One region of the Pseudoalteromonas maris genome, then DNA from elsewhere that is predicted to be linked to it. Evidence: predicted binding sites of a transcription regulator. Region 1 holds the regulator's gene; each other region holds the start of a gene.

Region 1 (7,983 bases):
CCGAAAGCCCCCTCTGCTTTAAACCCAATTCGCAACCCTGAGCGCGCAAAAGCGCGTCGTAATGTGGTACTAGGACGTATGTTGGATGAGGGATATATCACCGAGCAAGAATTTGCTGAAGCTTCTTCACAACCAATTACTGCAAAATTCCATGGTGCTGAGATCGATCTATACGCACCGTATATCTCTGAAATGGTGCGAGCTGAAGTGGTTGCACTGTATGGCGAAGAAGAAGCATACAACTCAGGGATAAAAGTATTCACATCGGTAGAATCGAATGTTCAAGCGGCTGCGCAAAAAGCACTGCGTGATAATCTTTACGCCTATGACATGCGTCACGGCTATCGCGGCCCGCAAGCATACCTATGGCAGCATGACACCGAGCCTCCAGCCAACGAAGAGACCATGCTGACCTACCTAAAGTCAGTCAATGCACTTGCTGATTTGCATGGTGGAATTGTTACGGCAGTCAATGAACAATCCATTCAAGTCTTTAACAAAACTGGTGAATATGTAGATATCGACTGGGATGGTCTTAAGTGGGCTCGCAGTTTTATTTCAAACACACGCCAAAGCCAAGCACCGCAAACTGCCGCTGATATTGTTAATCCAGGAGCGCATGTTTGGTATCGCTTTAATGACAATGGACACGCTATGCTGGCGCAAGTGCCTGACGCGTCCAGCGCTCTGGTATCACTCGACCCAACCGATGGACGTATCAAAGCCATTGTCGGTGGGTATAGTTTTGAGCAGAGTCAATACAATCGAGCTGTGCAAGCAAAACGCCAAGTTGGTTCAAACATTAAACCGTTTATCTATTCCGCAGCGCTTGAGAATGGTTATTCACTCGCTACTGTTATCAATGATGCACCAATCAATCATTGGGATAAGAGTCAAGGTGTTGCATGGCGTCCGAAAAACAGTCCAGCGGTGTATGTAGGGCCAATCAGAGTGCGCCGCGCCCTAGCTCAATCTAAAAATGTGGTGTCAGTAAGATTGCTTCGTGGTGTGGGCGTCGACCCTGCCTCAGAGCATCTACTGAAATTCGGCTTTAAAGATGAAGACTTACCTCGCAATGAAACGCTCGCCCTAGGTAGCGCCTCTTTAACTCCACTAGAGTTAGCCCGAGGTATGAGTACTTTTGCCAATGGCGGTAACCTTATCGAGCCTTATTTCATCTCTGAAATTCAAAACGCAGAAGGGGAAACTCTGTTTAAAGCGCAACCAGTTGTGGCATGTAACGCTGAACAAAGACGCAAGAATGAGGTGTTAGCAGAATTTGCACAACTGGCTGAACTGGAGCCGGATTTACAACAAACCAACCAGGCTGACAGCACGCTAAGCACTGAACTAGAAACAGAAAATCGCATCGCTCAATGTGCACCACAAGTGATTTCAGAACAAAATGCCTTTTTGATTGCGGACGCAATGAATAGTGCAATATGGGGTGGCGGTAGTTGGCAACATGGTAACGGTTGGAATGGCACAGGTTGGCGTGCAACCAGGTTAAAACGCCGAGACTTATCTGGCAAAACGGGCACGACAAATGACTCGGTAGACACTTGGTTTAGCGGTTTTAATGCCAACGTGATGACAACTGTGTGGGTCGGTTTTGATAACCCTGGTAATTCACTAGGTAGAACCAGTTACAACAACAATCTCGACAAATCGCAGATTTTCGGCGCAGAGTCTGGCGCTAAAACAGCACAGCCAGCGTGGGTCGACTTCATGGAAGTGGCACTCAAAGATGAGCCATATGCACCGATTGACACGCCTGAAGGGCTAGAATCGGTGCGCATAGATCTCAAAACTGGCCTGTTAAGCCATAACAATGATCATACCAGCCGCTTTGAGTACTTCATGAAAGGGACTGCACCCACTCGCTACGTAGAAAAATCCCTGCCTAGCATCTTTGAGTCTCAAACAGATAAGACACAAGAAACTGAAGAAGAGATATTTGAAGACGAGCTGTTTTAATCCTTGTACAGAGCATCTCTCTTTAAAAAAGCCAGCGTAAGCTGGCTTTTTGTTTGTTACGCTAGGCAATTTTTGCAGCTAACCAATACAAATCAGAATGCACTCCAGCCGCGGTAACTTCCCGCCCTGCTCCGGGCCCTTGGATAACCAAACTATTATCTGCATACCACTGGCTATTGGTGACAAAAATATTATCGCCGGGAGGCAAAGCCCCCAACGCACTATCCCTATCAACAGCAACTAAGCCCACCTTTGCTTTTACTTTGCTATCACGGAGGTCAATCTCGGCATTGTATCGCAATACCTTGCCCTGTTCGTGAGCAACAGTCGCACGCGTTGCTACAAAGTCATCCAATGCCGCTAAGTGCTCTTTGCATTGCTCCCATGAACCGTTTGCCAACTGCTCGGGCATAAGAGGCTCTAACTCTATGTCATCCAAATCGAGTTGCAAACCCAGCTCTCTGGCAAGGATCAGTAACTTTCTTTGTACATCACGTCCAGATAAGTCTTCACGGGGATCAGGCTCACTCAATCCCAACGCTTGTGCTTCTAGCACCAAGTCAGAAAAAGGCACCTCACCGTCGTATTTACTGCACAGCCAAGATAAAGTGCCAGAGAAAACCCCCTGTATACGGCTGACTGCATCACCACTTTGCTGTATATCTGCCAAGGCAAAATTGATCGGCAGGCCAGCTCCAACACTGGTGTTATAGCGCCACTGTAAATTCCTTTGTGCCAGTTCATTTTTTAGGTTTTGGTACCAGCGAATAGGTGCAGTGTTAGCATACTTATTGGCACTTATAAGGTGACAGCCCGCTTTTACAAACTGCGGGTAAATATCACTGAATGACTCACTTGCAGTGATATCAATAACCACTTTGTGCTCATAATCAAGTTGCTCTAAGCACTTAACTAACTGTGCTTGGTCATAGCTAACAGCACCACGTTGCCAATCTGCCTGCCAGTCGCACACCTCTATTCCAGCTGGGTTAAACAGCATGTGTTGCGAGCGCAGCAACCCCACCACTTTCACATCAAGGTGTTGTGCTAAACGCGCCTTTTGCTTTTCTAGCTGCGCAACAAACTCCTCTCCAACATTACCAAGCCCAGCCACCACAATAGCGAGCTGTTGACGTGAATTTAGCAGGTTAGCATGCATGTATGCGAGACTATCGGCGTCTAGGGCCTGATCAGTTAACTGCAATAGATGCCCTTTCTCAGTATGGCTGAGACGACTGGTAAAATTTAAGTGTGATAATGCCGACTGCGCTCGTTGCTGGATAAGCTCAAGCTCAGCATCAGGAGCCACGACAGCAAAACCATAGACGTTCGATTCTACCAATTGCGCACGACCATCAAAGTAATTAGACAGGTCATGACTAACTTCTTGCGGCACTACCAATAACGTACCATCTGCTAGGTTGCAGCCAATAATATTACTTTGCAGTTCATCATTAAGACGACGTAATTCATCCGCGTCAGCGCTGTGCACTTTATACACATCATGCACTCCCAAAGTAGTGATGAAGTGCTTGTGCTTACACACCCCTTCAGGGACGACTTCTGTCGCATTGGCGTCTCGGTCAAAGGAGCTGCGAACCGACAACTTAATATTTGTGCCTTCAAGGGGAGATAACGTCTTCGCATGCAGTACGGGGTTACCTAGTCGTGCGAGTAACTGCGCTTGTAAGCGACACACTTTATGATATTTCTGAGCTTGTGCCACTTTGCGAGGATCGGTACTGTAAATACCCTGTGTATCGGTCCATATGCATACTTCGTTGGCATTGAGATAGCGCGCCAGCAAAGTCGCACTGTAGTCACTACCATTACGCCCAAGCGTTACCGTATTTCCGTGCTTATCGGCAGCGATAAAGCCTGTAATAACATTGATATGCTGCAAACTTACCCCTTGTTGGCATTGTTGCTCATTGAGTGTATGCAACAATTGCCCGCACTCGTACACCATAAGGGTGCGCGCATCAATGCTGTGTGCTGGTGTGCCTAGCTGCTGAATATATGTGGCCAGCAAACGAGCTGACCACAGCTCGCCATGCGCTAAAAGGTGCGCTTCATTCAGACGTTTTTCTTCAATCGCGTAACGAATATTATCTAGCTCATCATCAAGCGTTGTTTTAACAGTGTGCACCTTTGACACACCAAGTAACTCATCAATTAACGCTCGCTGATGCGTTTGAATGACGCTGAGCACTTCAAGGCTCCCATGAATATCTCCTTGCTCATACGCTTGCCACAAGCTTACCAGCGTATCCGTTGTTTTACCTGCTGCAGAGACGACCACCACATCACCTAGTTGTGCGTGTGCAAGCACAATGTTGGCAACCGCATGATAGCGCGCAGCGCTGCTCAGGCTCGAACCACCAAACTTATGTACAACGTGTGTCATCTCAGCACTCCAACAACGCAAATGCGCGCTCTAAATCAGCGATTAGGTCTTCTTTATCTTCGATTCCCACGGAAATACGTATAAGCGTGTCACCGACACCCGCTTCTAAACGCGCCTGTGCATCCATGCCTGCATGGGTCATCGTTGCAGGATGGCAGATCAAACTCTCTACCCCTCCTAAAGATTCAGCAAGGGTGAATTGTTCTACAGAAGTAAGTAGCTTGGCACTGTCACTAATTGTGCCTTTAATATCGAAACTGACCATACCACCAAAACCACTTTGTTGGGCTTTAGCAAGTTCATGCTGAGGGTGCGATGCTAGACCTGGGTAATACACCTTCTCGATTGCACTGTGCTGCTCTAAAAACTCTGCAATGGCCTGTGCATTCTCTTCGTGTTGGCGTAAGCGTAACGATAAAGTGCGCAGTCCTCTGAGTGCTAAATAGCTATCAAATGGCGCACCTGTGACACCAATATTCTTTGCCCACCACGCAAGTTCTTCGCCCAACTCTGGAGTTTTTGCTATCACCGCCCCGCCAACTACGTCTGAGTGCCCATTGATGTACTTGGTAGTCGAATGCACAACAATGTCACAACCCAGAGTTAATGGCTTTTGCAGTGCTGGGGATAAGAAGGTGTTATCGGCAGCAACCAAAGCACCTACTTGCTTTGCTGCGTCGCACACAGCGCGGATATCTGTTAAACGCAAAATAGGGTTACTGGGTGTTTCTATCCATACCAGTTTGGGTTTTGCGTCGATAATCTGCTGATAACAACTTTGCTCAGTGAAATCGACAATCAACAACTTGAGTAAGCCTCGCTTCTCTAGCGACGTGAACAAGCGGTAACTGCCACCATAGCAATCATGAGGGATCACTAAGGTGTCGTCGGCATGAAGCAACTGTGTAACAAGGTGGACACCCGCCATGCCGGTTGCCGTGATAATACCACTGGCACCGCCTTCGAGTTCCGTTAAGGCTTCAGCAAGAATGTCGCGATTAGGATTACCGCTGCGGCCATAGTCGTAAGCTCGCTTGGTATCAAAATCAGCAAAAGAGTATGTACTAGACAGGTATAAAGGAGGCACAACGGCACCATGATGTTTATCGGCATCGATGCCGTGGCGTACCGCGATGGTCTGAGGTTTTAACGTAGACATGCTGCCTCCAGTGAATTTTAGATGTTTAGACGTCCAAAAGAGTAAATTATGACATTTCAGATGTCAAAACATTTATACGTCTAAATAGCCAAATGAGGAATATTTGACTATCCTTTCCAACACGATAAAATTTCGGCCTTATTGATGCCTAAGTGACCAAAAAATAAGACGCAAATTATGGCCAAGTGGAATGGTGAGTATATTCACCCCTATGCGGAACACGGTAAGAAAGCCCAACAGGTGAAAAAAATTACCGTTTCAATCCCGCTAAATGTATTAAAAGTATTAACTGATGAGCGTACACGACGTCAGGTGAACAACCTACGCCATGCCACCAACAGTGAGTTGTTGTGTGAAGCATTCTTGCACGCTTTTACCGGGCAGCCGTTGCCAAGTGATGAAGATCTGCGCAAAGACAACCCTGAAAAAGTACCACAAGAAGTACGAAAAATTATGGAAGAAATGGGGCTAGAAGTACCCATAATCGGCGACGATTAAATATTTTTGTGGGCAAAGTAGTGACTTTTGCCCCGACCATAAAAAAAGCCCCATGTGCGAACATGGGGCTTTTTCTTAGCTCAAATTATTATTTTTGGTTCATATAATCGGCTGCTAATTCTACTTGTGCAACGCCAGAATCAACAGCGGCTTGTGCCACTGCTTTGGCAACACGAGGAAGCAAACGAGGGTCCATCGGCTTAGGAATAATGTACTCGGGACCAAACTCTAACTTGTCCACACCTGCAGCGGTGAGCACCTCTTGCGGCACTGGCTCTTTAGCAATGCTACGAATTGCTTCTACCGCAGCTATCTTCATCTCATCATTAATTGCTGTCGCACGAACATCCAACGCGCCACGGAAGATGAATGGGAAGCAAAGCACATTGTTAACTTGGTTTGGATAATCTGAACGACCCGTTGCCATAATTAAATCTGTGCGAGCACTGTGAGCAAGCTCAGGTTTAATTTCTGGGTCTGGGTTTGAACATGCAAACACCACTGGCTTATCAGCCATCAGCTTAAGGTCTTCCGCTGAGAGCAAATCAGGGCCTGATACACCCACAAACACATCAGCCTCAGCAATTACGTCTTGCAAAGTACGCTTGTCAGTGTTGTTAGCGAATAACTGTTTGTATTCATTTAAGTCGTCACGACGAGTATGGATCACGCCTTTGCGATCAAGCATATAGATATGTTCACGCTGCGCTCCACATTTAATAAGCAATTCCATACAGGCAACCGCTGCTGCACCCGCACCTAAACACACAATCAGTGCATCACGAATGTTTTTACCTTGGATCTCCAACGCATTGAGCATACCCGCAGCGGTAACAATCGCTGTTCCGTGCTGATCATCGTGAAACACGGGGACATTACAGCGCTCAATCAAGGCTTTTTCGATTTCAAAACACTCTGGTGCTTTAATGTCTTCTAGGTTGATACCACCAAACGTGTCAGCGATATTCTCAACGGTATTAATGAAATCTTCAGTCGTGCGGTGCTTCACTTCGATATCAATCGAGTCTAAGCCAGCAAAGCGTTTGAATAGTAACGCTTTACCTTCCATCACAGGTTTAGAGGCTAGCGGGCCAAGGTTACCTAAACCAAGAATCGCTGTGCCGTTAGAGATAACAGCAACCATATTACCTTTGGCAGTGTACTTATAAGCATTGTTAGGATCAGCGGCAATTTCGCGGACAGGTTCAGCAACACCTGGACTGTAAGCTAGAGCTAAATCACTTACTGTCTCGGCACTTTTTGTAAGTTCAATGCTGATTTTACCTGGAACGGGGTTAGCGTGATAATCGAGCGCTTTTTGACGAAAGTCTGACATGAATAAGTATCCTGCTAGATAGGTTTGTGAGAGTTCTGTATAGGGCGCAAACAATACTGCTTTTACGCGCATATTCCAAGCAATATCAGGTCTATCCTGTTACGCGTATTTTGACGTAGTTAGCGCCATATTCATGGTCAATTATTCTAATTTTCGAATGAATGCTAGGTGACTCACCACATCCAAAGTACAAAAATTAGCTGACTAAACCACTTTAGGCTTACAAATCGCTCTATTCAATCTGATTCTTATATCAAAATGAAATATAAAATTAATCATCGAGCCGTCTATGCAAGTTATTAGCATGTTTGACGCTTATCGCAGCAAAGCCTGCCTGAAAGTGATGATTTATAGTGACTTTAGTACAAAGGAAATAAAAGTGAATGTGATGAATAGTGGGAATGAATAACACCAATAAACACGAGGCACAAAAAAAGCACCCGAAGGTGCTTTTTTCTAATAAGCAATGAATTACTTCTTGCTGCTAAGCGCACCGAAACGCTTATTGAAGCGGTCAACACGACCACCTGTGTCAAGAATCTTCTGCTTACCAGTGTAGAAAGGGTGACACTCTGAACATACGTCAAGGTGAATGTCTTTACACAA
Region 2 (7,983 bases), on a different contig from region 1:
TCTCGGCTGTGAGCGAAGTGGATGGCATCGCGATTACTAAAATGAGTGAAGCGGTCAATCAGCGCTTCTTGGATGCTATTAAACTGGTCGCTTTTGCGGGGTAGGACACCGCGGTCAACCTGTTGCTCTAACCATAGCCATTGAAAAAAGCCTGCTTCATAAATAGATGTTGGCGTGTCGGCATTGTATTCAAGGAGTTTTGCTGGACCTTGACCATGGTAGCTAAAGTCCATACGACCATAGAGGCACGGTTCCTTGCTACGCCAACTGCGCTCAACAAAATCCCAAAATGATTCAGGTATCGCAAATTTCTTTAGCCAATATTCATCTTTGGCGACTTTATCCACCAGCTCTAAACACATCTGTTCGAGCTCGTTGGTTGGGTCTTCTAAATCGTTTTCTATTTGCGCAAGGGTAAACTGGTAATAGGCACTTTCATCCCAATACTTTTCACCATCAATACGAGAAAATTCAAAGCCAAAGTAATTGGCCTGAGCGGCTAAATCGGGCCGCTCAGTGATAGGTTGGCGAAACATTTAACCACCAAAGCTGCTGCGAGATGCTGCGCGACGACCAAAGCCTCCGCGAGAGCGGGTAACCGTTTTAGGTTTGCTGCTGTAGTGAATCTTTGACTTTTTAACCATGGTGGTGCCTCGGTTGTTGTAGGCACCAATGAAGTCATTATTAGAGTTACGGAAGCTGAAATAGTCATCGCGAGAGCGATACAACGGCTTAGAACCTGAGTAATAGCTGCCGCCCAGATACGCATATTTCTTGCGCTTTTTCTTTTTCATTAAATCTAGGCCTTCGTCTACGGCTTCAGCAACCATAGCAATCATGAACCCAGCCATGATAGGACGCCAAATACTGCCTTCTTGTTCGCAACGTTCATAACCAAAGTCTGTTTCGCAGAGACTTTCGTTGACGTACGTTGGCGCTTCAATGGCGTGATTAGCGAGCGCTTCTTGATACTGAGCTTGGCAAACTTCTTGTTCTACACCAAAGCTCATACAATCGTTGACGTCCTCAAAGAGTAATGCCGACTCGTCAGGGTCACCACAGCCAGTAAGGCCAGCAGTCGCCCCTAACATTAAGGTGAGTTTTAGTTTACTGGTTCGTTTCATACTCACTGCTCCTTAGTAAGTAATACACGCGGCATTTAGAATTCCGGTTGCAAGCGATGCGACGCCTAAAAATGCACCTGCACTCATGTGACCGTCAGCAATTCGTGTTGACAGTTTAGGCATGTACAAACGTACCAAGAAGAAAGTGACTAGCTGCATGATGCCGGCGATAACGCCCCAGATGGCGAAATCAATTAAGGACACAGAGTTAATTGCAGCACTGGCAACAGGTAAGGTGAAGCCAATAAACGCACCACTAAATGCGGTAGCTGCTGCAGCATTGTTTTCCTTCATTAATGTCCATTCGCAATGCGGAGTGACCAGGCTGTAAAGGAATAGAAAAGCTAGCACTAGCAAATAGCCAAGGCCAAAATAAGATATAAAAGGGACAAACCCTTGGATGGATTCCATAAACATAGTTAATTGCTCTCACTGAGTCGTTTTTGTTATTCCAAAGAAGCTAGTTGTGCTAGCTCGCGGTGTAATAGCTTATCATCACCGACATTAAGTTCAATAAGGCGTTTTAGGTGAGTAGCGCTATCTAAATCAAGCTCTAGGCAATGTAAGCCAATAAATTCTTGGTCAATGTGGGCGATTTCACATTGCATTTTGATATCGATATCGCTGCCTGCAAGGTTAAACACCAGCTCCAATTTTTGTCCTGAGTCAGGGTGTAACCCCAGAGGGTGGCTGATCAATGCACCATTAAGCGATAAATCTAGCAAGTGGCATCCATAATGTTGCGCATTAACCATTACCAACGCGGGGCGTTGGAAAATAATACGGGTAAAGTGACGACGATTTTCCATTGTCATTCCAAGCAAGCTAATTTCAACTTTTAGTGTAGCGCTAAAATAGTATTTTTTCCTATATAACTAGGCGGTTAGCCCTAGTCGCTATAAAAAAAGCCTCACAGTGTGAGGCTTTTAAAATCGTTAACTGACTTGGTATAAAGACTTAGCCAATTTTTTTGTATTTAATACGCTTAGGTTGTGCTGCGTCTGCACCCAACGTCTTTTTCAACCAACCTTCATATTCTGTGTAGTTACCGTCGAAGAAGTTGATTTGACCTTCGTCTCGGTAATCCAGAATGTGTGTGGCAATACGGTCTAGGAACCAACGGTCGTGCGAGATAACCATGACACAGCCTGGGAATTCCAAGATAGCATTCTCAAGTGCTCGCAGTGTTTCTACGTCCAAGTCGTTGGTAGGCTCATCCAGTAGCAACACGTTGCCACCTGCTTTTAGCAGCTTAGCTAGGTGTAAACGATTACGCTCACCACCTGAGAGGTCTTTGACGAACTTCTGTTGGTCATTGCCTTTAAAGTTAAAGCGCCCTACGTAAGCACGGCTTGGGAATTCGAAGTTACCTACTTTAAGTACATCTTGACCATCGGCGATTTCTTCAAATACCGTTTTGCTGTCATCCATATTGCCGCGGAACTGGTCAACGGTGGCAAGCTCAACCGTTTCACCAATCGTGATCTCGCCGCCATCAGGCTGCTCTTCGCCACTTAACATTTTGAATAGCGTTGATTTACCGGCACCATTGGCACCGATAATGCCCACGATTGCGCCTTTTGGTACGCTAAAATCGAGGTTGTCGATAAGCATGCGATCGCCAAAGCTCTTGCTAAGGCCTTTAACATCGATAACTTGGTCGCCTAGGCGTGGACCCGGTGGAATGAACAGTTCGTTGGTTTCATTACGCTTTTGGTAATCGCTGTGCTGTAGTTCAGCAAACTGCGCCATACGAGCTTTTGATTTGGCTTGGCGGCCTTTGGGGTTTGAACGTACCCATTCAAGCTCTTGAGCAATTGATTTTTGACGTGCTTTTTCAGCTTTTTGCTCTTGCTTCAGGCGCGCATCTTTTTGCTCAAGCCATGATGAATAGTTCCCTTCCCATGGAATACCTTCACCACGGTCAAGCTCTAGAATCCAACCTGCTACGTTATCAAGGAAGTAACGGTCGTGCGTTACCGCCACAACAGTGCCTTCGTAGTCATGTAGGAAGCGCTCTAGCCACGCTACTGACTCGGCATCTAAGTGGTTGGTTGGTTCGTCGAGAATCAACATGTCTGGCTTTTCTAAAAGCAGACGACAAATCGCCACACGGCGACGCTCACCACCAGATAGGTGTTGAATTTTCGCATCCCAAGGCGGAAGACGAAGGGCATCTGCAGCACGCTCAAGCGCGTTATCAAGGTTATGACCATCGTGCGCTTGGATAATCGCTTCTAGTTCACCTTGCTCTTTAGCAAGGGCATCAAAATCAGCATCTTCCATCGCATACTCAGCGTACACTTCATCAAGGCGAGTGAGGGCATTTTTGACTTCACTAACGGCTTCTTCAACCACTTCGCGAACGGTTTTGTTCTCATCAAGCTGTGGCTCCTGCGGCAGGTAACCGATTTTAACGCCAGGCTGAGGATGAGCCTCACCTTCAAAATCTTTATCAACGCCAGCCATGATGCGCAAAAGGGTTGATTTACCCGCGCCATTTAGACCAAGTACACCAATTTTAGCGCCAGGGAAAAAGTGTAATGAGATGTCCTTTAGAATGGTGCGCTTTGGCGGCACAACTTTAGACACTCGACTCATCGAGAAAATAAACTTATCAGGTAAAACCATGAAAGAAGCCTTTGTATTGTGACTATTATTTAACAGCCGTTATTGTAGAGTCTCTGGGGTAAAAGCGTCAACGAAAGGGCATACTTTTAGCCCTTAATTCGCTAATAAAATCCCCACACCTGCCAGCGCCAAAATACCACCGAGAATCATTCGGGTGCTGATAGGTTCGCGTTTGAAAAAGCCAATGGTCATGACAATCAGTGGGGCGGTGGCAAAAATCGTCTGGGCAATAGCAGGGTCGGTGTATTTCACTGAGGCAAGTTGCAGCCAAAGACCGATGAAGGTGCCAAAAAATACTGCCACTAATAACCAATGTTTATTGCTGATCCCTTTGAGACGAATCGCTTGATACAAATCGCTGTGTTTAATTACAGCGACAACAAGCGCGACGCTTAGGGTGCCGGATACTAACCGGATCAGCGCTGCCCACAGGCTACTCATTGATTCTGTATTCATAGCACCTTTGGACATGACCATGCCGGTTGCTTGGCACAGCGCCGCTACGAGTGCCAGTGACACACCGATGAAGTAATGACGTTTATCAATGGGTTGTAAGCTTTGTTGTGGTGAGATGGCGATGACGACACCGACACTGGTTACGATTATCCCAAGCCAAGCGAACAGCGATAAAAAGTGCCCTAATAAAATAATGTTGAGAATGCCAGCAAGGGCAGGGGCGAGTGATTCAATCACCAGAGTGCGCGCCGGACCAATATTGCGCAAGGCGCCAAAATAGGCGCTATCACCTATGGCTATGCCGATGATGCCACCGGCGATAAGCCAACCCCAAGACACCCAATGTGTGGGCATGTGTGTATCTTGAGTCACAATGATTGCTGCCACCATCATGGCCGATGCAAGTAAGCCTTTACTTACATTGAGTTGCATTGGCGTGAGGTGATGGCTAAAGGTTTTATAGAGCATGGTGGAGCACGCCCACACGATTGCAGCGCTGATTGCAGCAATTTCACCTAAACCCACATTTCACCTCAGACATTGAACTAATCTGCGCGGCATTATGACAATCAAGCGTTTCGCTGTAAATTTTTAAATGGACGTCTAAACATCTAGAGGTTGAAATTTACATCATTCCAGTCATAATAGCCGTTCAAGCTAAAGATGGAGTCTGCTATGCCTATTACGGTTCAAGATGAGTTGCCTGCAATTTCGCATTTGCGTGATGAGAATGTGTTTGTCATTCCCAAAAGCCGCGCCAGCACGCAAGAGATACGTCCAATGCGTTTGGGGATCTTGAACTTGATGCCGAATAAGGTAGAAACCGAGGTGCAATTTATTCGCTTGCTGGCAAACACGCCTTTGCAAGTGAATGTGGATCTGTTGCGTCTTGACACCCATCGCTCTAGTGAAAATTCAGAACAACATCTCGATATGTTTTATCGCTATTTTTCCGATGTGAAAGACACTAACTACGATGCGTTGATTATCACCGGCGCACCGCTTGCTTTTTTAGATTACGAAGACGTGGGTTACTGGCAAGAGTTGCAAGAGTTTTTCGATTGGGCGGAGCATCATGCCACCTCAACGCTATTTAGTTGTTGGGCCGCTCATGCCGGTTTATTCCACCATCATGGCCTGATGCGCACATTACGTGAAGATAAGTTGTGCGGCGTATTTGAGCATGAATGTTATTTTGACCATGCGGCACTCACACGCGGCTTTGATGACCGTTTTTTAGTGCCGCATTCGCGCTTTGGTAATATCGATGTTGATAGTATTAAGGCACGCGAAGATCTTGTTGTATTAGCTGGCTCAGAGGAAGTGGGTGCTTACTTGATCAAAAATCAAAGTGGCTCTCAAGTGTATATCACCGGTCATCCAGAGTATGACGCAGATAGCTTACAAAAAGAGTATCAGCGCGATGTACAAAAAGGCCCAGACGCACCTAAGCCAAAAAACTATTTCCCCGAAAACAATCCAGAACTCGCGCCATCTAAGACGTGGCAGAGTCATGCCTTTTTGTTGTTTTCGAACTGGCTAAATTACTATGTTTACCAGACTACACCCTATGATATTAATTTGGTTAGCCAAGATGTAAGGACTAACAACTATGCCGAATAAACACCAAGCACTGAGCGCGGCACTGAAAGAGCGCATTTTAATTCTCGACGGTGCTATGGGGACGATGATCCAAAAGCACAAATTGGAAGAGCAAGACTACCGTGGTGAGCGTTTTGCTGACTGGCATGTGTTAGTCAAGGGTAACAACGACTTATTAAGCCTGACTCAACCACAAATCATTGCTCAAATTCACCGTGAATACCTCGAAGCAGGTGCGGATATTATTGAGACCAACACCTTCAATGCCACGACCATTTCTATGGAAGATTACGACATGGCCAAGCTCAGTCGTGAGATTAACCTAGAATCAGCGCGTCTGGCGCGTCAGGTTGCGGATGAGTTTACTGCGAACACCCCTAATAAGCCGCGTTATGTGGCGGGCGTGTTAGGGCCTACGTCAAAAACCTGTTCAATATCTCCCGATGTGAACGACCCAGGCTATCGCAACGTGACGTTCGACCAACTTGTTGCGGCATATGTTGAGTCTACATTGGCATTGATGGAAGGTGGGGCTGATATCATCTTGATTGAAACCATTTTTGATACCTTGAACGCCAAGGCGGCATCTTTTGCCGTTGAAGAAGCGTTCGAGCAAGCAGGCACCAGCTTGCCAGTGATGATCTCCGGTACTATCACAGATGCCTCAGGGCGCACCTTATCAGGGCAAACGACCGAAGCATTTTATAATTCCATTCGCCACATTAAGCCGCTATCAATTGGCCTAAATTGTGCGCTTGGCCCAGACTTGCTGCGCCAATATGTGGATGAACTCTCCAGTGTGTGTGAAACATTTACCTCGGTGCACCCCAATGCGGGTTTGCCAAATGAGTTTGGCGAATATGATCTTGAAGCAGAAGAGATGGCGCAAGAAATCATCGATTGGGGTAATGAGGGGTTTATCAATATTGTTGGGGGCTGTTGTGGCACCACCCCAGAGCACATCAAAGCGTTCGCCCAAGGACTTAAAAATGTGGCACCACGACAACTACCAGAGTTGCCTGTACGCATGCGCTTAAGTGGCCTTGAAGCCTGTAATTTGAATTAAGAGGCCAGAATTGATGAGCAATACAGCATTTTTCACTAATGTGGGTGAGCGCACCAACGTCACCGGCTCGGCGCGTTTTAAGCGTCTGATCATGGAGGAAGATTACGAAACCGCGTTGGAGGTAGCCAAAGAGCAAGTTGAAAACGGCGCCCAGATTATCGATATCAACATGGATGAGGCCATGTTGGACTCAAAAGCGGCTATGGTGAAGTTTTTGAACTTGATTGCCTCGGAGCCAGACATTTCTCGCGTGCCTATTATGGTCGACTCGTCTAAGTGGGAGGTGATTGAAGCAGGCTTAAAATGCATTCAAGGCAAGGCCATTGTCAATTCCATTTCCCTCAAAGAGGGGGAAGAGCCGTTTCGCAAGCAGGCAAAGATACTGAAACGCTTCGGGGCTGCAGTCGTGGTTATGGCGTTTGATGAAACAGGCCAAGCAGAAACGGCTGAGCGTAAGTTCGCTATTTGTGAGCGCTCATATCGCATCTTGGTCGATGAGTTGGGCTTTCCAGCGGAAGATATTATCTTCGATCCAAATATTTTCGCAGTCGCCACGGGTATTGAAGAACACGATAACTATGCCGTTGAGTTCATTGAAGGTACGCGCCGTATCAAAGAGAACCTGCCGCATTGTAAAGTATCGGGCGGGGTCTCAAACGTATCCTTCTCTTTTCGCGGAAATAACCCTGTACGTGAAGCGATTCACTCGGTGTTTTTGTACCATGCCATTCAAGCAGGAATGGATATGGGGATTGTTAATGCCGGACAGTTGGCAGTTTACGACGATATCCCCAAAGAACTCCGTGATGCAGTTGAGGATGTTATTCTCAATAAAGACCCAGGTGCGGGTGAACGACTAGTTGAGCTTGCTCCCAAATACTCAGGTATGGAGCAAGCACAAAAGGTTGAAGACTTAGAGTGGCGCTCTTGGCCTGTAAATAAACGTTTAGAGCACGCGCTCGTAAAAGGGATCACTGATTATATTGAAGAAGATACCGAAATTTGCCGTCAGCAGTTTGCCAAGCCGATAGAGGTGATTGAAGGGCCGCTCATGGATGGCATGAACGTGGTGGGTGACTTGTTCGGTGCGGGTAAGATGTTCTT
Region 3 (7,983 bases), 190 kb from region 1:
TCTAGACAGTAAGACCACGCCTAAATCAAAGGCACAAACCGTTGCTAGCTTGCATGGCGTTGATAATATTGCTCGCCATGTATTCCTTGATAACATCACTACACAAAAGCAACTTCGCTTTCGCTTTGATCAGCTTAAACGTATTGCCAAGCGCTATGACTATGCGGTCGCTATCGCTCACCCCTACCCTGAAACATTTGAGTTTCTATCGCAGGCTCTTGAAGAACTAGAACACGAAGGAATTGAGCTTGTGCCGTTATCTGAACTCGTACAGGCTCGCTCTCTACGTCTAGCACAAGCTAAAACGACCTCGCTAAGCAGCGACTGATACCATGCTTTAGAAACAAAAAACCCGCGATATTCGCGGGTTTTTTAGTGTTGATTTATATGGGATTAAAACTGGCTATTCGCCGCCGCAACCACATTCTCAACAGTAAAGCCGAATAGCTTGAATAGTTCACCAGCTGGTGCTGATTCACCGAAGGTGTTCATACCAATTACCTTGCCGTTCAAGCCAACATACTTGTACCAGAAATCCGCAATGCCTGCTTCAACGGCAACACGACGTGTCACTGATGACGGCAGCACTGACTCTTTGTATTGTGCGTCTTGAGCATCAAATAAATCTGTTGATGGCATAGACACTACGCGTACTTTCTTGCCTTCGCTGCGCAGTTGCTCAGCAGCATCAACCGCCAGCTGCACTTCCGAACCCGTTGCAATTAAGATCACTTCAGGCGCACCATCACAGCTCAACACATAACCGCCCTTTTTCACATTGGCAAGTTGCTCTGCGGTGCGAGGCTGTTGCGCTAGACCTTGGCGAGTAAATACCAATGATGTTGGGCCATCTTTACGCTCAATTGCTTGTTGCCATGCGATAGCGGACTCAACTTGGTCACATGGACGCCAGTTCACAAGATTTGGTGTATAGCGTAGGCTCGCCATTTGCTCTACTGGCTGGTGCGTCGGACCATCTTCACCCAAACCGATTGAGTCGTGAGTGTAAACAAAGATGCTTGGCGTTTTCATTAATGCCGCCATACGCACTGCGTTACGTGCATACTCCATAAACATTAAGAATGTTGCACCGTAAGGAATGAAACCTTTGTGTAGTGCAATACCATTCATAATCGCCGACATACCGAACTCACGCACACCGTAGAATACGTAGTTACCAGATGCATCGTCTTTAGTTAATCCTTTTGAGCCACTCCATAGTGTCAGGTTAGAACCGGCAAGATCCGCAGAGCCACCCATAAACTCAGGAAGCATTGAACCAAACGCATTTAGTGCATTTTGTGATGCTTTACGCGTTGCTGGATTATCAGGATTTGCCTGTAGCTGCTCAATGTAATCTTGTGACTTCTGCGCCCAATCAGCTGGTAGCTCACCGTTTTGACGGCGCTCAAACTCAGCGGCTAGTTCTGGAAACTCTGCTTTATATGCTGCGAATTTGTCATTCCAACTTTGCTCTTGTTGTTGGCCAGCTTCTTTTGCATCCCACTCGCTGTAAACATCTTGTGGGATCACAAATGGTGCATGCTCCCACCCAAGGAATTCGCGTGCTGCTTTAATTTCATCATCACCTAGAGGAGCACCGTGACAATCGTGGCTACCTGACTTGTTTGGTGAACCATAACCAATGACTGTTTTACAACAAATAAGCGTTGGCTTGTCTGATGTTGCACGAGCTTGTTCAATCGCTGCGCGGATAGCGTCACTGTCGTGACCATCAACACCACGCACCACATGCCAGCCATATGACTCGAAGCGTGCTGGTGTATCATCGCTGAACCAGCCTTCAACTTCACCGTCGATTGAGATGCCGTTATCATCCCAAAACGCAATCAACTTACCTAAGCCAAGAGTACCTGCAAGCGAACATGCTTCGTGAGAGATACCTTCCATCAAACACCCATCACCTAAGAAGGTATAGGTGTAGTGATCAACAATATCGTGTCCAGCGCGGTTAAATTGTGCTCCAAGGGCTTTTTCAGCAATAGCCATACCTACCGCGTTAGTGATCCCCTGCCCTAGTGGGCCCGTAGTGGTTTCGACACCTGGTGCATACCCATACTCTGGGTGACCTGGTGTTTTTGAATGTAATTGACGGAAGTTTTTAATTTCTTCCATTGGTAGGTCATAGCCACTCAAATGCAACAATGAATAAATCAGCATAGAACCGTGGCCATTCGATAGGATAAATCGATCACGATCAGCCCAGTTAGGGTTTGTCGGGTTGTGTTTTAAATAGTCGCGCCACAGCACTTCTGCGATGTCAGCCATACCCATAGGGGCTCCTGGGTGACCTGATTTAGCTTGCTGCACGGCGTCCATAGACAAAACACGGATGGCGTTTGCTAGTTCTTTGCGAGATGGCATGAATTCTCCTACCTTTAAATGTATTTGCGCTGAAAGCTCCGCACTGCTCATGCTAGCAAATGTGCGAAGTATAGAATGAAGGCCCATTCTTACTTATTCATACGCCCCCTGCAAATAAAAGTTGGCGGCAACTTAGGCGACTTTAGAATTACTCATATTAAATCGCCAAATAGGAACAAATAAGTAATTTGGACGTCTAGGCGTAAAATTGCTAGGCAAGGTGCGATCATTTAGCTAGAATACGCGCCTTATTTTTATGCAGCGCTGCGCCCGGTAATGGTGACGTGTATGGGAAGCGCGAGACTTATGAGAAAAAATCTAATGGCAAAACATTTATTTACTTCTGAGTCAGTGTCTGAAGGACACCCGGATAAAATCGCTGACCAAATCTCAGATGCGGTTCTAGATGCAATCTTAGAACAAGACCCGCACGCGCGCGTTGCGTGTGAAACTTACGTTAAAACCGGCATGGTAATGGTTGGTGGTGAGATCACAACAAGCGCGTGGGTTGATATCGAAGAGCTAACACGTAAAACAGTACGTGAAATTGGCTACACACACTCAGACATGGGCTTCGATGCAGATTCATGTGCCATTTTGAACACTATTGGTAAGCAGTCTCCTGACATCAACCAAGGTGTTGACCGTGCACGTCCTGAAGATCAAGGTGCCGGTGACCAAGGCCTAATGTTTGGTTACGCATGTAACGAAACTGACGTACTAATGCCTGCTCCAATCACGTATTCACACCGCCTAGTTCAGCGCCAAGCGCAGGTTCGTAAGAGCGGCGAGTTACCGTGGCTTCGTCCAGACGCTAAGTCTCAGGTGACATTTGCATACGAAAATGGCAAAGCAGTGGGCATCGATGCAGTTGTGCTTTCAACTCAGCACTGTGACACTATTTCTCAAGATGACCTTGTAGAAGCGGTGATGGAAACAATCATCAAGCCAACGCTACCTGCTGAGCTAATCACTTCTGCGACTAAGTTCTTTATCAACCCAACTGGCCGTTTCGTTATCGGTGGCCCAATGGGTGACTGTGGTCTAACTGGCCGTAAGATCATCGTTGATACATACGGTGGTATGGCTCGTCACGGTGGTGGTGCGTTCTCTGGTAAAGATCCATCAAAAGTTGACCGTTCAGCAGCTTATGCAGCGCGTTATGTAGCGAAAAACATCGTTGCCGCTGGTCTTGCTGATCGCTGTGAAATCCAAGTTTCTTACGCTATCGGTGTTGCAGAGCCAACATCTATCAGCGTTGAAACATTCGGCACAGGCAAACTAGACGAAGCGCGCATGATTGAGCTTATTCGTAAGCACTTCGACCTACGTCCATACGGTCTAATTCAGATGCTTGACCTTGAGCGTCCAATTTACCAACCGTCTGCAGCATACGGTCACTTCGGTCGTGATGAATTCCCATGGGAAGCGACAGACAAAGCCGAAGCACTTCGTGCAGATGCTGGCCTATAATTGCCGCATTACATGAAAAAAGCGCTCACTGAGCGCTTTTTTTGTATTCGTTAATTTCGCTATCAACGAAGTCATCGCAATTTCCCGAGCGCAACGGCAAAGGCGACAAAACCTCGGTACTCGCTAATGTGCCACTCAGATTGGTCAGGGTTTTATAAACACTTTTAAGCGACACCTTATTACTTACCCATGTAGGAATTGCGCCACCAGGGTCTGCTTCTACCTGATATTCCAACGCCAACCCCTCATCTTGTTGTGCTATGTGCCAAGAAGCCTGCAATTCGACTATGCGTACCGTACCTTTTCTCTTTGGCTCAGCGGGGTTAATAGCTCTGATGGTCAACATATTCTGTGTTTCGCTCAATTGCTCGTAGCATGAATGCGTGTAAAGCTCTCTGTCAGAGACAGGCCAAGGCGAGTTTAAATGGGTGAAGACCACATTATGGTGAGGCTGTGGGCTTGTTAATAAACGCACCTGCTTAACTCCCTCCAACCAATTAGGAGCGTGTTCGGTATCATAAAGTAAACTGATGAACTGCGCTGTGCTTGCGCCTTTGACAAACACCTTCGCCTTAATATGGTAATGGCCTTGCTCAGTGTTGGAGTACTGAATATGGAGGGTGTTATTTTTCTTAAAGGTGTGCCATGTAGGCTGCGATGCAGCCATAGATGCAAAAGAAGTCAGCGCGACACTAGTCGCGCCAATAAGGTTCAGTATTGCGAGTCGCTTCACGGCTTTGTTCCATTGCACTGAGTAAATTATCCGTTTTCTGTGTCAGCCATGATTGTATTTTTGCCAACTCATCACTCTCTTTGCCTTGGCATAACTGCTCAAGATAATGCAGGGTGAACAACTCAAATGTGCCATGTACTATATCTAGCCAAGGAGCTCGAAAGTTCATACGTGCATCCTCATTAAACAAAGCTCCTAAGCAGCAACCACTGAGTAAATTACGCTCTAATCGCTGCTTCAAATCAAGGTACTCTTTTGCAGCCAAAGGCTCTTCGTTATCAACTAACGCGCGCATTTCATGCCAGTCTGACTCCAGCAAATGCGCTGCGATATCGTGAATATTACGCTCTGCTGCTTGGAATTGCGGTTGCCCCCATGACTGGCGCCAGCCTCGTTCAGTAAGCCAAATCGTCAAGTCCAATAACAGTAGGTTATAACGCTTGCTGGTGAATATTTGCTGCACGTCTTCAATACTTGGCTGCACTGATTTCAAATCATCAATCACTTGCGCGAGCTCAGGAGCAGCATTGATTTTTTTGTAATATGCATGCTTCTTGGAGGTGAAGGTTTTCAGTTGTATTGCGGTTTCAACCCAACTCAACTCATTGAGTAACCACTTCAGTTCAGTACGTAAGCGCTCTGTTGCCTGCTTTTCAACAATATCACTGAATAACCACAGGCTATGGCGAATTAAGCTCACACCGTCGGTGACGCGCTTAAGGGTTTTCAATGCAGGCTTTTGGAAGTAACACTCTTCATGTTTTTGCACGAACGTAATGCCATGGCTTAAACACTTCTCAAGCGCTCGCTCTTGAGAATCTTCGTTGGTCAATCCGACCATTTCGATGACTTTGCTTGCAGTTAATGGTTGATCATCTGCCAAGCGATATCCGCGCGCTGCTTTTGAATACAACCCCATGCGTAACGGCAGGTTCTCAATGAGTTTTTCAGCAAGCGAGAACAATTCACTGCGATCCCCTTTGATCAGCTCTATCTCAAGTTCACAAATCGGCTCGACGTGCGCATTCGCCGACACTTCTCCCTTATCAAGCACCACTTCAATGAGCGTGCCTGACTGCGTTTCCACCAGCCAAGTGCGGCGGATAAAATTAGTGCTAAATAATGGGTAAAGATTCTCAGCAATAACATCAACTTGTACGCCATGGGGCCAAATGTTGGCGTCAAAATTGGCTAACTCGGGACGATTCCCTTCAATGGGTAAATTAAATTCTGGACGCTGGTGTAGGCCACCAACATTTTCACCCGCAAGTTTGATGGTTTGCTCGCACTGCCCATCACAGCAGCGGGTACGCAAACCAATATCAAGCGCTCTTAACTCTCGGCTTGGGGTATCAAAATAGGCATTTTGCAGGTTACGCGAAGGTTTGTTGGTAACAGTGTTGGCAAACTGCGTGATTAGTGCAGGAATTGACGGAATAACCGCCTCAGAAACTAAAAATTTAAGTTCTATTTCAGTGTCCATACGCTCGAAAAGACCAATGGAATCGACAAGAAGACAACTTAACTAAAGCCGCTTTCGAATGCAAACTTTTTGCACATTCTGAACCTGTAATTAACCGTAAAGTTAAGGTGTTGGATTACAAAATCGCCCTTGCCATTCCCCCCGCCAGCCAATACTATTCCTCAATAATTATCAAAATTAAGTAACCAAGGTTTAGTGACATGCTAAAACACCTGAGTATTGCGCTTATAGTATTTTCAAGCGCCTTTTTCGCCAAACAAGCCTATGCCGAGTCTAGTACTGCATATATCAGTGACGAGCTTTATATTTTTATGCACTCTGGTGCAGGAAAAAACTACCGTATTCTTGGCTCCGTGAATGCGGGTACACAAGTGCAGCTTGTAACAGGGACTGAAACGAACGGTTTTTACGAAATTGTTGACGACAAAGAGCGCCAAGGCTGGGTAGAGTCTCAATTTATAAACCAAGGCCAAAGCCTAAAAGTGAAATTTGAACAGCTAGGTGAACAGCTTGCTAGCACGCAGCAAACATTGCGTGATGCACAGGCGCAAATTCCTGAGCTGCAATCACTTAACACTGACTTACAAACTCAAAACCAGCAATTACAAGACCAGCTTGCAGAAGCTATTGCAGCGCGTGATGCGGTGCAAACAAAGCAACAAAGTATGCAAGCAAAAGAAAAGCGCCAACTTCTTACTTACGGCGGAGCGATTGCGCTGATCAGTTTGTTATTAGGTGTCATCCTCACAATCTTCTTATCGCGCAGAAAGCGCTATGACGGTTGGGCGTGATTGACATTGCATTGAGTTAAAAGAGCGCTGAGGCGCTCTTTTTTTTACACTACCCATTCACCACACACGAGATACCAATCAACTTAAGAACCTGGTTCTGCCCAATCTGAATCACGGATAAACAGTGCAAACTGCCCATAATCAGCCGATACAGCCTCTTGGTGAGCACTTAAGGTCAAACTAGAGGGTATCAGTTTATAAGCTGTAAATAGTCTCTGACTCGAAAAGTACGGCGAATTAGCGCCATTGAGTTTGAACAAGGTTTTTGTTGATTGCTCAGTGACTCGCTTGAAGTCTTGAATGCCAAACGCATAGTGCGTCAATAGATTATCGAAAGAGACCGACAGTTTTGAGTACTGCCCTTGCTCTTGCAAAAAAGCAGGCAAGGCTTGGCTTGGCACAGTCATATAGCTGTCCACAAACACCATATTCACAGCTAAGGTATTGTCTGCAAACCACTGCTCGTGCTCTGCCAATCTCGCTGCCATTGATTTATGACCCTCAGCAGATTGCTTCAATAACGTATGACCAATTCCATAGTAGCCATACACTTTTTCGTTATATAAATCATAGTATTGATACAAGGCTAGAAAGTTGTTGGTCATCACTGTTTCTCTGTGTGTTTTTGCCAACTTCATTTCAATATTGGTCAGCAGATGATTAAGCTGCCACTGCGTGTTATCTGTATGCTGGTGCTGTGCCAGTAACGAGATGATTGACTCTTTTGCAAGGGTTAGTTGCTCTTGCTCTGTAAGCGTGTCGTCCCATGCTAATGACAAGCCATCCTCTAACTCATTAAGGTGCTTATACAGCAATTCAATATCTTTGAGCCTGTCATTGCCTAGATAGTGAAATCGGTACCCAGACTCATAGAGTGCCTGCAACTGCTGCCAACGTTTCTTGTAATCTTGATTATCGCGGCCAATAGCAACAACCCAATTCGATAGCACCTTCTGTAAAAGCGCGGTGTCACCAGTTTGATTGTACTTATTCATGAAATAAGCTTGGCTGAAGTCCATTTCCAACATGTAGGTGTTGAATTCATGCTGCGCAGTTAAATAACTAAAAAACTCGATATCAAACTGAACTGGGGTTTTAAAGCCATGGATTTCACCCAC

Evidence for each region. Region 1 encodes MetJ, which represses methionine synthesis genes. Its sites were predicted from a motif close to TAGACGTCTAGACGTCTA; they were not measured.
Region 2: the regulator MetJ is predicted to act here: its motif matches at 4,808-4,825, upstream of AAEU32_RS08660 (homoserine O-succinyltransferase).
Region 3: the regulator MetJ is predicted to act here: its motif matches at 2,575-2,592, upstream of metK (methionine adenosyltransferase).

The regions. Positions count from the first base shown of each region.
Region 1 covers NZ_JBMMUF010000004.1:76,273-84,255, reverse strand. Annotated here, with positions in the region: gene AAEU32_RS07285 (penicillin-binding protein 1A) at 1-1,977, shown strand, start outside; gene metL (bifunctional aspartate kinase/homoserine dehydrogenase II) at 2,039-4,384, opposite strand; partial or broken gene metB (cystathionine gamma-synthase) at 4,395-5,543, opposite strand; gene metJ (met regulon transcriptional regulator MetJ) at 5,721-6,041, shown strand; gene AAEU32_RS07265 (malic enzyme-like NAD(P)-binding protein) at 6,130-7,377, opposite strand; gene rpmE (50S ribosomal protein L31) at 7,849-7,983, opposite strand, start outside.
Region 2 covers NZ_JBMMUF010000005.1:53,806-61,788, reverse strand. Annotated here, with positions in the region: gene AAEU32_RS08690 (glutathionylspermidine synthase family protein) at 1-536, opposite strand, end outside; gene AAEU32_RS08685 (DUF1190 domain-containing protein) at 537-1,124, opposite strand; gene AAEU32_RS08680 (DUF350 domain-containing protein) at 1,137-1,535, opposite strand; gene AAEU32_RS08675 (PilZ domain-containing protein) at 1,571-1,933, opposite strand; gene ettA (energy-dependent translational throttle protein EttA) at 2,082-3,755, opposite strand; gene AAEU32_RS08665 (DMT family transporter) at 3,849-4,736, opposite strand; gene AAEU32_RS08660 (homoserine O-succinyltransferase) at 4,887-5,834, shown strand; gene AAEU32_RS08655 (homocysteine S-methyltransferase family protein) at 5,824-6,879, shown strand; gene metH (methionine synthase) at 6,893-7,983, shown strand, end outside.
Region 3 covers NZ_JBMMUF010000004.1:269,880-277,862, reverse strand. Annotated here, with positions in the region: gene AAEU32_RS08105 (divergent polysaccharide deacetylase family protein) at 1-328, shown strand, start outside; gene tkt (transketolase) at 394-2,385, opposite strand; gene metK (methionine adenosyltransferase) at 2,707-3,858, shown strand; gene AAEU32_RS08090 (START domain-containing protein) at 3,884-4,591, opposite strand; gene AAEU32_RS08085 (CYTH and CHAD domain-containing protein) at 4,551-6,074, opposite strand; gene AAEU32_RS08080 (TIGR04211 family SH3 domain-containing protein) at 6,275-6,865, shown strand; gene AAEU32_RS08075 (lysozyme family protein) at 6,949-7,983, opposite strand, start outside.